Regions from separate parts of the Paenibacillus sp. FSL E2-0178 genome, predicted to be linked through region 3. Evidence: predicted binding sites of a transcription regulator. Region 3 holds the regulator's gene; each other region holds the start of a gene.
The links. Region 3 encodes LexA, which represses DNA repair genes until DNA is damaged. Its sites were predicted from a motif close to CGAACATATGTTCG; they were not measured.

Region 1 (3,134 bases), 1.7 Mb from region 3:
TGCGCAATCAGGTTAAGGGACTGGAAGAACGCTCTGAGCGGGCGACAGGTCCGGCGGCAGAGAGCAAACCCGGCGCTAAGCCGGCTGCCAAGGCGGATACCGCGAAGCCGATGACGGCAGGCGGCGGACGTACGTGGGATGTCGTTATTCTTGATCCGCCCGCTTTTGCCAAGACCAAAAGTGCTGTAGCAGGCGCTGTCCGCGGATACAAGGACATTAATCTGCACGGGATGAAGCTGGTTAACGAAGGCGGATATCTGGTTACGGCCAGCTGCTCGTACCATATGCAGCCGCAGCTGTTCCTGGAGACCATCCAGGAAGCGGCCAAGGATGCCGGCAAAGTGCTCCGGCTGATCGAGTGGCGGGCCGCAGGCAAGGATCACCCGCAGATCCTCGGCGTGGACGAAGGGCATTATTTGAAGTTTGCCATCTTTGAAGTGCGCAGCAAATAATGATGTTAGTTCAAGCCGGAAGGCTTGTCCGGGAGAGTCTCAGCTACTGAGGCTCTCTTTTTTTCTTACAGGGAAGTTGCTGTGCACTGTAGCGGGGAACCGTCAGCAGAGCGAAGCGGACTGAGAAGCTCCTATTTCTCCAAAAAACCTCAGAATGGGGCCTAAGCGGACTGAGATTCCGTTATGTTGCCGGCTGGATTCCATTAGGAGCTCTGACTGGTCCCTTAGCGGAATCTGAGTCCGTTTGCCCGGCGAATCCGCCTGATCTGCTCATATAACGGAGTTTCAGTCCGCTTCCCGGGCTGGGGATCATGAACTACGCAGAGGAATCGCGCTGGGTGCTGTCCTGCACTTGAGCCGGAATCAGCAGAGGAGTGACTCTGCTGATTTAATTGGATTTTCTCCATTTAATAATCCGGTTTATCCTTCCGGATTGATGCTAGATGGATTTATGACACTTAATTCTGCGGCTATCCCGGTTATATATCCGATCCGGCTAAATAATACAATCCATCCAGGCTCTCCCGACCAGCTGATCCATGGCTCCGGGAGAGTCTTCTTTGCTGTTGCCCTTGGTTGCCGTGGCCTAAAAAAAGCGGCAGGTATTTGCAAACAATGGCAAACGTACGTTCTGGAGCGCGCGGTGGAGGTATGCTATACTATTGGGACGAGATTATTCATAGATTCTGATATTCATCAGGCAATCCGCTTCTGTGTGTGCAGCAGCAGGGCGGCCTGCATTCTAATTCTCCGCCACGGAAGGAGTCTGCTGATATGACGGTTAACTTTTTGATCGGACGCTCGGGCAGCGGCAAGACAACTACAATATGGGAGACGGTATCCTCACGGCTGAAGACAGAGCCGCTTGGAGCGCCGATAATTATACTTGTCCCTGAACAGGGATCATTCGGTGCGGAGCGCGGGCTGTTGGCTGCGGGCAACGTGAAGGGCAGCATCCGCGCCCAGACACTCAGCTTCTCGCGGCTGGCCTACCGGGTGAAGCAGGAGACCGGCGGCAGCGCGAGTCTGCCAATCAGCGAGGAAGGCAAGAAGATGCTGATCTATAAGATCGTCAACCGACGCAAGGAGGAACTGAAGCTGTTCGGCGCCTCCTCGGACCGGCCAGGATTCGTGGAACGGCTCAGCGACCTGCACACGGAGCTCAAGCGCTGCTGCCTTGGAGCAGGTGACCTCGAAGAACAGCTCGGCAGAATGCGGGATGCCCTGGGAGGAAGTCCGATTCTGGCCGGCAAGCTGGAAGATCTGCACCTGGTCTTCAGTGAGCTGGAGCAGGAAATGTCACAGCTCTACATGGATCAGGAGGACAGGCTGGCTGAGCTGGCTGAGCATATTCAGGATTCCGGCTATATCCGGGGAGCCGAGATTTGGGTAGACGGGTTCCATGGGTTTACCAATCAGGAATTCATCGTACTGCGTGAGCTTATGCAATATGCTTCGGGGGTGACCATTGCCCTGACGCTGGACCGGATCTATCCCGCAGGCCAGGCGCCGCATGAGCTGGAGCTGTTTCACCCGGCTGCGGTTACATATATCAAGCTGCGGGGTATGGCCGAGGAGATGGGCCTTACAGTCTGGGACCAGCTTCTGGCCCCGCCTGTACTTCCAAGGTTCAAGGAGAGTCCGGCTCTAGCCCATCTGGAGCGCGGATTCCAGCGACGGCTGCGCTGGAACGGAGCGGCCGGGCAAGTGGAGGAGGCAGTCAGTATCCGGGCTGCGGCCTCCCGCCGGACAGAGGTTGAAGGCGTGCTGCGCGAGATGCTTAGCCTGGCCAGAGATTCAGGGGCCAAGTTTGGTGAGATGGCTGTATTCATGCGGAATATGAGTGATTATGAGCCGCTGATTGCTCCGCTGTTCCAGGACTTCGGCGTTCCGTTCTTCCTGGACCAGAAGCTGAATGAGCTGCATCATCCGCTGGTGGAATTCATCCGTTCCGCTCTGGATGTAGTCCGCCGCCGCTGGCGCTATGAGGATGTGTTCCGCTGCGTGAAGACCGAGCTGCTGCTTCCGCTGGACGGAAGCATTACGCGCGCCAATATGGATGAACTGGAGAATTACGTGCTGGCCTGCGGTATTCACGGGTACCGGTGGACTGACGGCCGTTCCTGGAAAGGCATTCCCCGCCTCTCGCTGGAGGGGAGTGAGGCCGTAGATGAAGCCATGCTGGCCAGAATGGAAGCCTGCCGGAGCGCGATCACAGGACCACTGCAGGCTTTTGAGCAGAGGGTCAAAGCCAGCCGCAGCGGCCTGGAGCTGTGCAGAGCGGTATATCTGCTGCTTGAGGACACAGAGGCGGCGCGCAAGCTGGAACGGATGGGAGCCGAATCTCTGGAGCAGGGACGCCCGGAAGCTGCCCGTGAGCATAACCAGCTGTGGGGGGCTGTGCTGGATCTGCTCGATCAGATTGCCGAGATGATGGGCAAGGAAAGAATGGAATTTGAGCTGTTCGCCGGCGTGCTGGAAACAGGGCTGGCTGAGCTCAAGATGGGGCTTGTCCCGCCTGCCCTTGATCAGGTGCTGGTCGGAACGATGGACCGTACGCGGGTGTCGGGCGTGAAGTATGCCTTCCTGCTGGGCTTCAATGAAGGTGTGGTTCCGGCGCAGTTCAAGGAAGACGGGATCTTGTCCGAGGGAGAGCGTCTGCTGCTGGAGAATGCCGGTATG
Region 2 (3,134 bases), 1.6 Mb from region 3:
CCCACTCGAAACCGAGCTTCTTCGCCTCCTGTGCAACCTCTTGCCAGTCCGCTACCTTATCCCCGTCTCCGTCACGCTTCATATCCCAGGATACGCTTTTGCCATCCGGCAGCAGCAGTGCGAAATCAATCGCCAGGCCGTAATTGTGATAGCTGTTCCCGCCCTTGGCATTGGTTACAATAGCGCCTTTCTTGGTTCTTCCTTGCGCGTATAGCGCATTCTGTTCGGCAATGGTGCGCATTCCCTGGGTAATGAGGATCGGAATCCCTCTGGCATAACTCCGCCGGATGAGCTCTGTAGCACCCGCCAGCAGCACCGGATGCAGATTGCCCAGCCACCCTGCCGATTTACTCTTCACTTGATCCAAAGTCAGCATATACTCACCCCCTGGTATAGTAAATGCCCCCTTGTACAATGTTGCATGTACACTTTCACCCCTGCATCCGCCCAAGTTTGCCAGGCTCCCTGAAGCATACGAAATAAGCCCCCAGGCAATCCTGAGGGCTTTAATGAGGCTTGATCCAGCTTAACGTAAATAGGAGCCAACAAGGATGAATTGCTGCACCACAGGCCACACTAACATGGAGTACCGTTAATCCTTAATCCCGCATGGAAAGGTGGACAACCATGGATATTCACAGTGACAGCTATAAGGTAGCCGCGCTTAGCGATCAGGAGGATGTTGTTGAAGTGATCCGCGAGGCCGAGTCGGCCATCGCCCGGATGACCGGGATTCCCGGAGTCACGCTGATTGCTTATGAAAAGACGGAAACCGCCGGGAGAAATTAACCGCTCCGTCCGCTCCGGCCAGCTTCGCCTGTACCCTCAGACGATATAGGCGTCCACAATATCATCCACGTTCAGCCACTTCCATTCCTCCGCCCACTGCAGCTTGATTTCGCGCGAGTGGGTGTGAATGGAGGTCACAAATCCGCTAAGCAGCTTGTGCTCGAGAGGGTCAAACAAGACTATCGTTACCCGCACATGACTCCGCAGCGACAAAGCCAGTGTATGCTCAATTTCCTCCAGCTTGTGCTCATCCGGAACCGGCCTGACGCTCTGCCACGTCTCCCGTTCACCTCTACTGATTACGCGCATCTGCTCCGGCAGTACTGTCCGGTTGCTGTCCCACAGGTTATTGCCCTCCAGCTTTTTGCCCATTGCCGCTCCCCCAATCTATGGTCTGTATACAATACGCAATACGTTGTCCGCCCATGTACCGAACGTATGTTTGTATTATATCCGTGATCCGGCTTTTTAAGCAAGCAGAAATATATGTAAGCACCCAGACCTGGAAGGAACGATACCGGACTCCGCCAGCACAGCAAAATAACCCCACAGCAGTGGGGCTAGTTTGAATTCATTCTGGTAATTACTCAGGCACTAAACGGGGATGAATACTTTTTAATTGGCCGTGTTTCCTGCCGTGCTCCCTGTCGTTGCAGCTCCCGTATCCGTCTTCGCAGCCGCGCCCGCCTCTGACGGGTCCACAATTAGACCTTCTGTGCTCTCTTCCGGATCAATCAATCCTGCGGCCGCTCTGGCTTCATTCAGCTTGGAGATGCCGTACAGCATCGCAACATCCGCCTGCTGGTTCATCGCATTGAATTCCTCGGCAGTTACATCAGGAGAAACCGCGCTTTTGGAGGCCTGCTCTTTAATGGAATAGGCACTTTTAAAAGCAATAATAGAATCTCTGAGCAGCGTCTGGATGGTGTCCGGCAGGCTCTTGGAAATCTTCACGTCACTCACCTGATTGGCGATATCGGAGGCGGTATCCTGGAACTCGTCCACGGCCTTCTGCAGCTCCTTGTCGGTCGCATCTCCGGTTGAATACGAAGTTAAGGTGGTGTTGAAATTTTCCAGCGAGGATTTACCCATTTCATCGAATTTTGACATTTCATTGTAGAAGCTCTGAACTGTATCCTGCACTACTTCCTGCGAAGCAGGTTCTGCGCTGTCATTGCTGCAGGCACTTAGGACTACAACGATCATAAGTAATCCTGCAAATAAAAATCGTCTCATATTTATATCCCTCCACTTAACAGAATAATATCGAATTTTGTTAAGTGCAAATGAAATTAATGTAAAATCGGCCGGGATGAAACATTTTCCTGAGATAAAGCGTATTCACAGAAAGAAACACAAGAGGAACCCGGTAGTGACTGGAAATTCTTGTTATACTATAATCAAATTATCCGTTATACGAGAGGAAGATATCTTATGCCTTATTGCACAGCCTGTGGTGCGGAATATAAGCAAGGTGCCAAATTCTGCGGAGAATGCGGAGCAGGTACAGAGGATAATAACGCTCCGGCAGCAGCACGCCGTCCGTCGGCAGACCGGGTCTCCGGAACAAGCACAGAAACCGAGCTGTGGCAGGGTAAGCCTGCGGGCATATCCGACCGGCTCAAGGGGCTTATTGGACTCAATACCACCAGATACACGATTACTACCCAGCGGATTATGGTGAAGAGCGGACTGATCGGCAAGGATGTCGAAGAAATCGAGCTGCTGCGGGTCAATGATTTTTCCGTCACGCAGTCGATTCCCGACCGTATATTAGGCATTGGAACGCTTACGATCCTCTCGGATGACGCCTCGTCGCCGCAGCTTCCTTTCCGCAAAATCCGCAAGGTTCAGGCTGTAAAAGACGTGCTGCGACAAGCGGTCCGCAACGAAAAAGTCGCCAACAACATCAGCTACCGCGAACAAATCTGACCTAAGACCTTCCCCTGTCAAGGAAGATACAAAGCCCCTGCCGGAATTACGCCTTTGACCTGGCTGGGGCTCTCCCACATCAGCACGGCCCGCGCATCCCCCTGGTTCTCGTAATACTCTACTTTCAGCTCATGCAGCTTACCCGCAATCAGCTTCACACTGCCTTGCCGTTCCTGCCCGCTCTGCTTCATCCAGCTGTCAATAATCAGCTTGCCGTCAATCCATACCCGGATGCCATCATCCGAAGAAGTATAGATGCTGTAAGTCTCACTGTACACCGCACTTAACCTGCCGCTCCATCGTACCGAGAACATATCTGCACCAATAGCCGGATCAGGGGCTGCCTGTCTCCAGATGAAGTTGATGTTGGCATCCGTCCGGGTGAGGGCGGGCTTACCGCTGAGCGTAATGTT
Region 3 (3,134 bases):
TTACTTGCGATTGAGAGTGTGGAAAGGCCGGAGTATAATTGAACGATGAGGAGAACAAGCTGCACAAGAGCTTGATACAGGAAGGTGTGAAGAATGGACGATCAATTACGCCAGCGTTTGGGACTGCCGGAATTACAAGATAGTACACTGTTGGTTAACGCAGATCCGGTGATGGAAGAAAGTTCTAAATGGGATGCAGCCGGAACCACCGTGCTGAATGTCTCCAGAGAAGATGTGGAGAAGGGGCGGCTCGAGAGCTATTTGCGTGAATTTAAGAAATATGAGAAGAAGCGACTACGGGGCAAAATCATAATTATATTCAATGGGTATGAGCAGGATCGCCGGGAAGTCTATCAGGTACGGGAGATTACGAACTGGGTTGACCGTCTGCTCAAGAATGTGCCTCATCTGTTCTATTTCCTCAGCAGAGACAATTACGCGATGCGGATTGCGTTCTTTTGTCTGTCTGAGGTGGTGGGCCGCTCCGGGATGGAAGTGTCCATCACTAAAGAACAGGGACGCAGGCTGATCGAGAAAGTTACCAAGAGTGCATTGGTCTATGCCAAAAAAAGCAAAGACTCACCTGCGGAACAGTGGAGTCTGGCTGAAAGTATTCTGGACGAGCTTGGTTATGAGCAAACTGTGCAATAATGCTGTAAAGAACCCCTTTGGCGTAAACCCGTCAGAGGGGTTCTTGTGTTCAATATTGGGATTTATAGGCGGCTGCATGACTGCGGCTACTCCCTGATGGTTACACGGGTGCCAATGGGAATGATGGCAGCCAACGCGACCACGTCCTGGTTATACATGCGGATACAGCCGTGGGATACCATATGGCCGATGGAAGAAGGGTCATTGGTTCCGTGAATTCCATAATGCGGCTTGGACAGGCCCATCCAGAAGGCTCCGAACGGTCCGCCCGGGTTGGGTTGCTTGTTAATGATCGTGTACTCGCCTACCGGCGAGACGGTCAGCATTCGGCCAATGCCGACAGGAAATCCCCTGGTTACGGTGTCATTATCAAGCAGATAAAGCATGCGCTGTGAAAGGTCGACAATAATTCGATAGTTGGGCATGGGATCAGCACTCCTTTGTAACAGGATATGTGCGGATAGCTAAAGCGGTTCGGAGTAAAAAATGCCAAAAAACCAACACAGGAACAAATGTTCCTGTGTTGGTTTTTTGGCATTTTGGGCAAGCGTAACAGGATCTAAAGAGGAAAAAGGCTGCTTCGCGTGATGCGGAGCAGCCTGATTATGGAGGAGAAAGATTAATGAATATCGCGGAATAATCCAATGACTCTGCCCAAAATAGTAACGCGGTTAAGGCGGAGAGGCTCGTAAGCCGGGTTCTCCGGCTGCAGCCGGATATGATCACGTTCTTTGTAAAAGGTCTTAACGGTTGCTTCATCTTCTTCGGTCATCGCAACAACGATGTCACCATTATCTGCGGTTTGCTGTTGGCGGACAATAACATAATCGCCGTTCATAATACCGGCATCAACCATGCTGTCGCCGAGTACAGAAAGCATGAATACCTTGTTATCCCCTACGTAATGAGTAGGAAGCGGGAAGTAATCCTCAATATTCTCTGTAGCGGTAATAGGAACACCAGCAGTAACCTTGCCAATTACAGGGATACGGGTAACCGTCTGGACGAATTGATGTACATTCTCTGAATCTTCCTGTCCGAGCAATTCAATTGCACGCGGTTTCGTAGGATCGCGCCGGATCAGGCCTTTCTTCTCAAGCCGGTCCAGATGACCGTGCACTGTAGAACTGGAGGCCAGGCCAACAGCTTCACCAATTTCCCGAACGGACGGAGGATAACCCTTGCTGCGGACTTCGTTACGTATAAATTCCAGGATCGCCAGCTGGCGACTCGAAATCTTTGACATCGGAATCAACCCCATATACTATGTTTGGGAAAATTATAACATAGAACTGCCGTTCGTACAAACATAAGTTCTAAATTGTGAGAATTATAGCCCAAAAAATAAAGGGAACAGTTGTTCGAAAAAACTATTGATCAAAACACATGTTCGTGTTATATTATTTTTGAAAGTAAGAACAAGTGTTTGGAGGACGATATTTATGTTAAAATACAGTACCTACAATAGTATCTACAATGAGGATATCAAGGTGTCCGCTCCCGGTAATCCATTACCCCATAATCTATTGGCACAATTCAGAGACAAGACCCTTCGCCTGCTGTCTGTACTTACTTCAATATTCCGCCAGGTCAGCTTCATCAAGATATCTCTGATACTATTACTCACGATTTCCGGATTTACAGTAGTCGGTAATGTGTTCGCTGGTTCTGTCACTTTAATGAAGCCTGAGAAACGGATCGTAGTTGAACGCGGAGACACCTTGTGGAGCATTGCCCTCAAGAATAAACCGGATGACATGAGGACTGCTGTATATATAGAAGGGATCAAGAAGTCAAATGGTCTGAAGGACAGCGGAATTAAGGCAGGAGATATACTGTCTGTGCCGGTATATTAACCGATAGAAGCATACTGGTGTTCGACTAAGAGAGCTTTCAGGGGGTAGACCTTGACAAGCTCTTTTTCTCATGGCAAAGTTAGAATGAATTTATAGGGGAGGGGAAAGTATTGAATATTGACGAATTGGTCGCACGCATCAATGAATTGGCACGCAAACATAAGGAAAGCGGCCTGAATGAGGAAGAATTGGCAGAACGCGCCAAACTCCGCGAGATTTATCTGGGCAATATCCGCAGCAATTTCCGGGCCCAGCTTGATACCATTGAGATTGTGGATAATCCGGAGCATGAAGAAGGCAACAACGGACAGAAAGCTTAGTCTGCGGCCTTTTCATAGATAATACAGGATGACTAGGGGGAACTAACATGGCCCGTTCTTGGGAAAGAATGGTTCAACGCAACACCAAGCAAATCAATCAGCAAAGAAAGAAGCAGGGAAAAGAGACGATATATGCAACGAACTCTAAAGCTGCTGCAAAGAGCACCGATATTTTCAAAGGCCGGAATATTGTATTCCCTGTCGTATTGCTGTTGCTTGGCATTATGTTCTGGGTAGTCGGTTCCATTGATGAAGCGAAAGGAAGCGGAATACTGGCTAACTGGCTGGGGGTAGTGCTGTACTTCCT
Region 4 (3,134 bases), 170 kb from region 3:
TCATCACAGGGCGCCTTATATCTTATCTTCATTATTAAAATTAAATTGCTAAGGACCTGCAGCTTACATTATTCAATCTCAAGCAGCAATTTCTCTTCTTCCTCTTGCTCTGCAACCACATCAGCTTCGGTTGGTGCAGCTACCAGAGTAGATAAATTACTTGCTTCGCGGATCTTATTCTCAATCAACAGGGCAATATCCTGATGTTCTTTCAGGAACTGCTTGGAGTTCTCACGGCCTTGGCCAAGACGCTCGCCCTCATAAGAATACCAGGCGCCGCTCTTGTTGACGATATCCATCTCAGTACCGATATCCACAAGGCTTCCCTCTCTGGAAATTCCTTCGCCGTACATGATATCCACATCCGCTTGCTTAAACGGAGGCGCTACCTTGTTCTTCACGACTTTGATCTTGGTGCGGTTACCCACAACATCGTTCCCCATCTTAATGCTCTCTACCCGGCGTACATCGAGACGAACGGAGGAGTAGAATTTCAGAGCGCGTCCACCCGGAGTGGTCTCAGGGTTACCGAACATAACTCCGATCTTCTCACGAAGCTGGTTAATGAAGATGGCAATCGTGTTGGATTTGTTAATGGCACCAGACAGCTTGCGCAATGCCTGGGACATCAGACGGGCCTGCAAACCTACGTGGGAATCTCCCATGTCGCCTTCGATTTCGGCCTTCGGTACCAATGCTGCAACAGAGTCAATAACGATGATGTCTACAGCTCCACTGCGAACAAGAGCTTCAGCAATTTCCAGTGCCTGTTCGCCCGTATCCGGCTGGGATAGCAGCAATTCATCAATGTTAACGCCAAGCGCATTCGCATACTTAGGGTCAAGGGCATGCTCCGCATCGATGAAAGCAGCTTGTCCGCCAAGCTTCTGTACTTCTGCGATAGCATGAAGTGCAACGGTCGTCTTACCGGATGATTCCGGTCCGTATACTTCAATAATGCGTCCTTTGGGAAGTCCGCCAATACCTAGTGCAATATCAAGTGCCAAAGATCCGCTAGGTACAACTTCCACTTTCATGTGAGTGGATTCTCCCAGTTTCATGATCGAACCTTTACCGAATTGTTTTTCTATTTGACGAAGCGCCATATCAAGCGCTGCACGACGATCTGACAATCAGACCACTTCCTTCACTGTTTATAGTATTATAATAACGTGTTTTGGAGGTCTTGCCAAGCTTTTTTTCGAACATACATTCGTTTTTTTTGTCTCCCGGGTTAATACTCCCTTTTATTGTAAGCCTCCTTCCGGATGATAGAGACACAAGCTTAATCCTCAAAAGGTCTCACGCGGTGGATCATAGAGGTCACGCCAGCGGGGAATATAAACAAAGAACCGCAGCAGAGAATTTCTATGCCACGGTTCTTCCGTATGAACAAATTATATACCGGCCCGGTTGATTATTGCAAGGCCGATCCTTCAAGCGGGGTTGCCACCTTGCGTTCCTCCAGCCGGCGCCAGAGTCGGTACAGCAAGGCCTTGACTGTGCGCAGGCGGATGTTCTCGCGGGTTCCCTTGAGATTCAGCTCGTATACCTCAGTCTTCCGGCCGCGTTCGGCCAGTCCGACGAACACAAGCCCCACAGGCTTCCGTTCGGAATAGCCCGGCCCGGCTACACCGGTAACAGACAAGCCAAAGTCACTATCCCCGATCATCCGCACCTGCTCTGCCAGCACTTCGGCTACCTCACGGCTGACCGCACCGGGTGCGTCAGGACCCTCCAGCATAGCTGCAGGCACATTCAGCAGCTTCTTCTTCAAATCGTTCGAATAACAGACGATTCCACCGGCGAACATGGAAGCACTGCCCGGGATGTTCGTGATGCTCTCCATCAGCAGTCCGCCCGTGCAGCTCTCAGCAGCACTAAGCGTCAGGCCTGCATCCGCCATCCAGTCGACAATCAGCTGTTCCAGCGGCACATCAATATTGGCATACAGATTCTCCGGCAGAATTTCGGCAATCTTCTTCTCCAGCACATCAAGCTTAACCATAGCCTCACGTTCGGACGGGGCTTTGGTGGAAATACGCACTGTCACTTCACCTTCCTTGGCGTAAGGAGCAATCGTAGGATCGCTCTGGCCGCGGATCAGGTCAATCAGCTTGTCCTCCAGCAGCGATTCGCCAATGCCTGCAAACTTAAGCATCTTGGAGTAGATCGGCATTTCGCTGGTCAGTGCATGCTGCTGCAGCCAAGGCTTGGCTTTATCTGTGAACATCGGCTTCATCTCCCGGGGTGGACCCGGCAGTACGATGTAGTACTTGTTATCTTCTGCAAAAGCAATACCTACCGCAAGGCCGATTTCATTAGACAACGGTGTCGTTCCTTCAATCACCAGCGCCTGCTTGCGGTTATTCTCGGTCATGACAATCTTGCGGTCATCGAAGAAGCGCTGCACATGATCCATAGCAAGCTGGTCGATATGAAGGGTACGGCCAAGCGCCGCAGCAAGTGCATCTTTGGTCAGATCATCTTCTGTCGGTCCGATTCCGCCGGTGAACAATATAATATCTGCACGGTTCCGTGCAATCTCAATTGCTTCCATAAGACGGTTCTTGTTGTCTCCGACCACGGTCTGAAAATATACATCAATCCCTAACGCAGCCAGCTCTATTGAAAGAAACTGGGCATTGCTGTTTACTATCTGTCCAAGCAAAAGTTCTGTTCCAACGGCAATAATTTCCGCTTTCATAGCTGGCGTTCTCCTCCTGATTGTAGAAATCATGCAAAAATCAAGCAGCTTGGCAAACTTCAGGCATTATGAAGCTGCAGCAAGTCCTTGTTCTTCACGAAATAATCAATACCCGAATAGATGGTGATAATCGCTGCAGCCCAAATCGCAATATCATCCACCGGGATGCTGACGAACTGGAACGGGAAATTGTTAAGCAGAAGCAGCGAAATCGCGACAATCTGAGTGACTGTCTTTATCTTGCCCCATTTGCTCGCGGCCACTACTTTGCCTTCAAGCAGTGCCACCTGGCGCAGGCCGGTCACGGCAAATTCACGGCTGATGATGACAATGGCAATCCAGGAATCACATCTTCCCAGCTCAACCAGCGAGATCAATACTGCAGAGACCAGCAGCTTGTCTGCAAGCGGGTCCAGCAGTTTGCCGA

Region 1: a site for LexA is predicted at 1,072-1,085, ahead of addB (helicase-exonuclease AddAB subunit AddB). Genes of this name have one in related genera too.
Region 2: a site for LexA is predicted at 1,221-1,234, ahead of MHI42_RS29415 (YolD-like family protein). Genes of this name have one in related genera too.
Region 4: a site for LexA is predicted at 1,203-1,216, ahead of recA (recombinase RecA). Genes of this name have one in related genera too.

The regions. Positions count from the first base shown of each region.
Region 1 covers NZ_CP151953.1:6,612,847-6,615,980, forward strand. The annotation lists gene MHI42_RS28685 (class I SAM-dependent rRNA methyltransferase) at 1-452, shown strand, start outside; gene addB (helicase-exonuclease AddAB subunit AddB) at 1,227-3,134, shown strand, end outside.
Region 2 covers NZ_CP151953.1:6,765,021-6,768,154, reverse strand. The annotation lists gene MHI42_RS29425 (M15 family metallopeptidase) at 1-376, opposite strand, end outside; gene MHI42_RS29420 (hypothetical protein) at 628-789, shown strand; gene MHI42_RS29415 (YolD-like family protein) at 826-1,161, opposite strand; gene MHI42_RS29410 (hypothetical protein) at 1,405-1,995, opposite strand; gene MHI42_RS29405 (PH domain-containing protein) at 2,224-2,721, shown strand; gene MHI42_RS29400 (glycosyl hydrolase) at 2,739-3,134, opposite strand, start outside.
Region 3 covers NZ_CP151953.1:9,010-12,143, forward strand. The annotation lists gene MHI42_RS00065 (hypothetical protein) at 94-651, shown strand; gene MHI42_RS00070 (L,D-transpeptidase) at 738-1,076, opposite strand; gene lexA (transcriptional repressor LexA) at 1,271-1,897, opposite strand; gene MHI42_RS00080 (LysM peptidoglycan-binding domain-containing protein) at 2,094-2,507, shown strand; gene MHI42_RS00085 (DUF896 domain-containing protein) at 2,618-2,827, shown strand; gene MHI42_RS00090 (hypothetical protein) at 2,875-3,134, shown strand, end outside.
Region 4 covers NZ_CP151953.1:8,189,516-8,192,649, reverse strand. The annotation lists gene recA (recombinase RecA) at 69-1,133, opposite strand; gene MHI42_RS35455 (competence/damage-inducible protein A) at 1,418-2,707, opposite strand; gene pgsA (CDP-diacylglycerol--glycerol-3-phosphate 3-phosphatidyltransferase) at 2,767-3,134, opposite strand, start outside.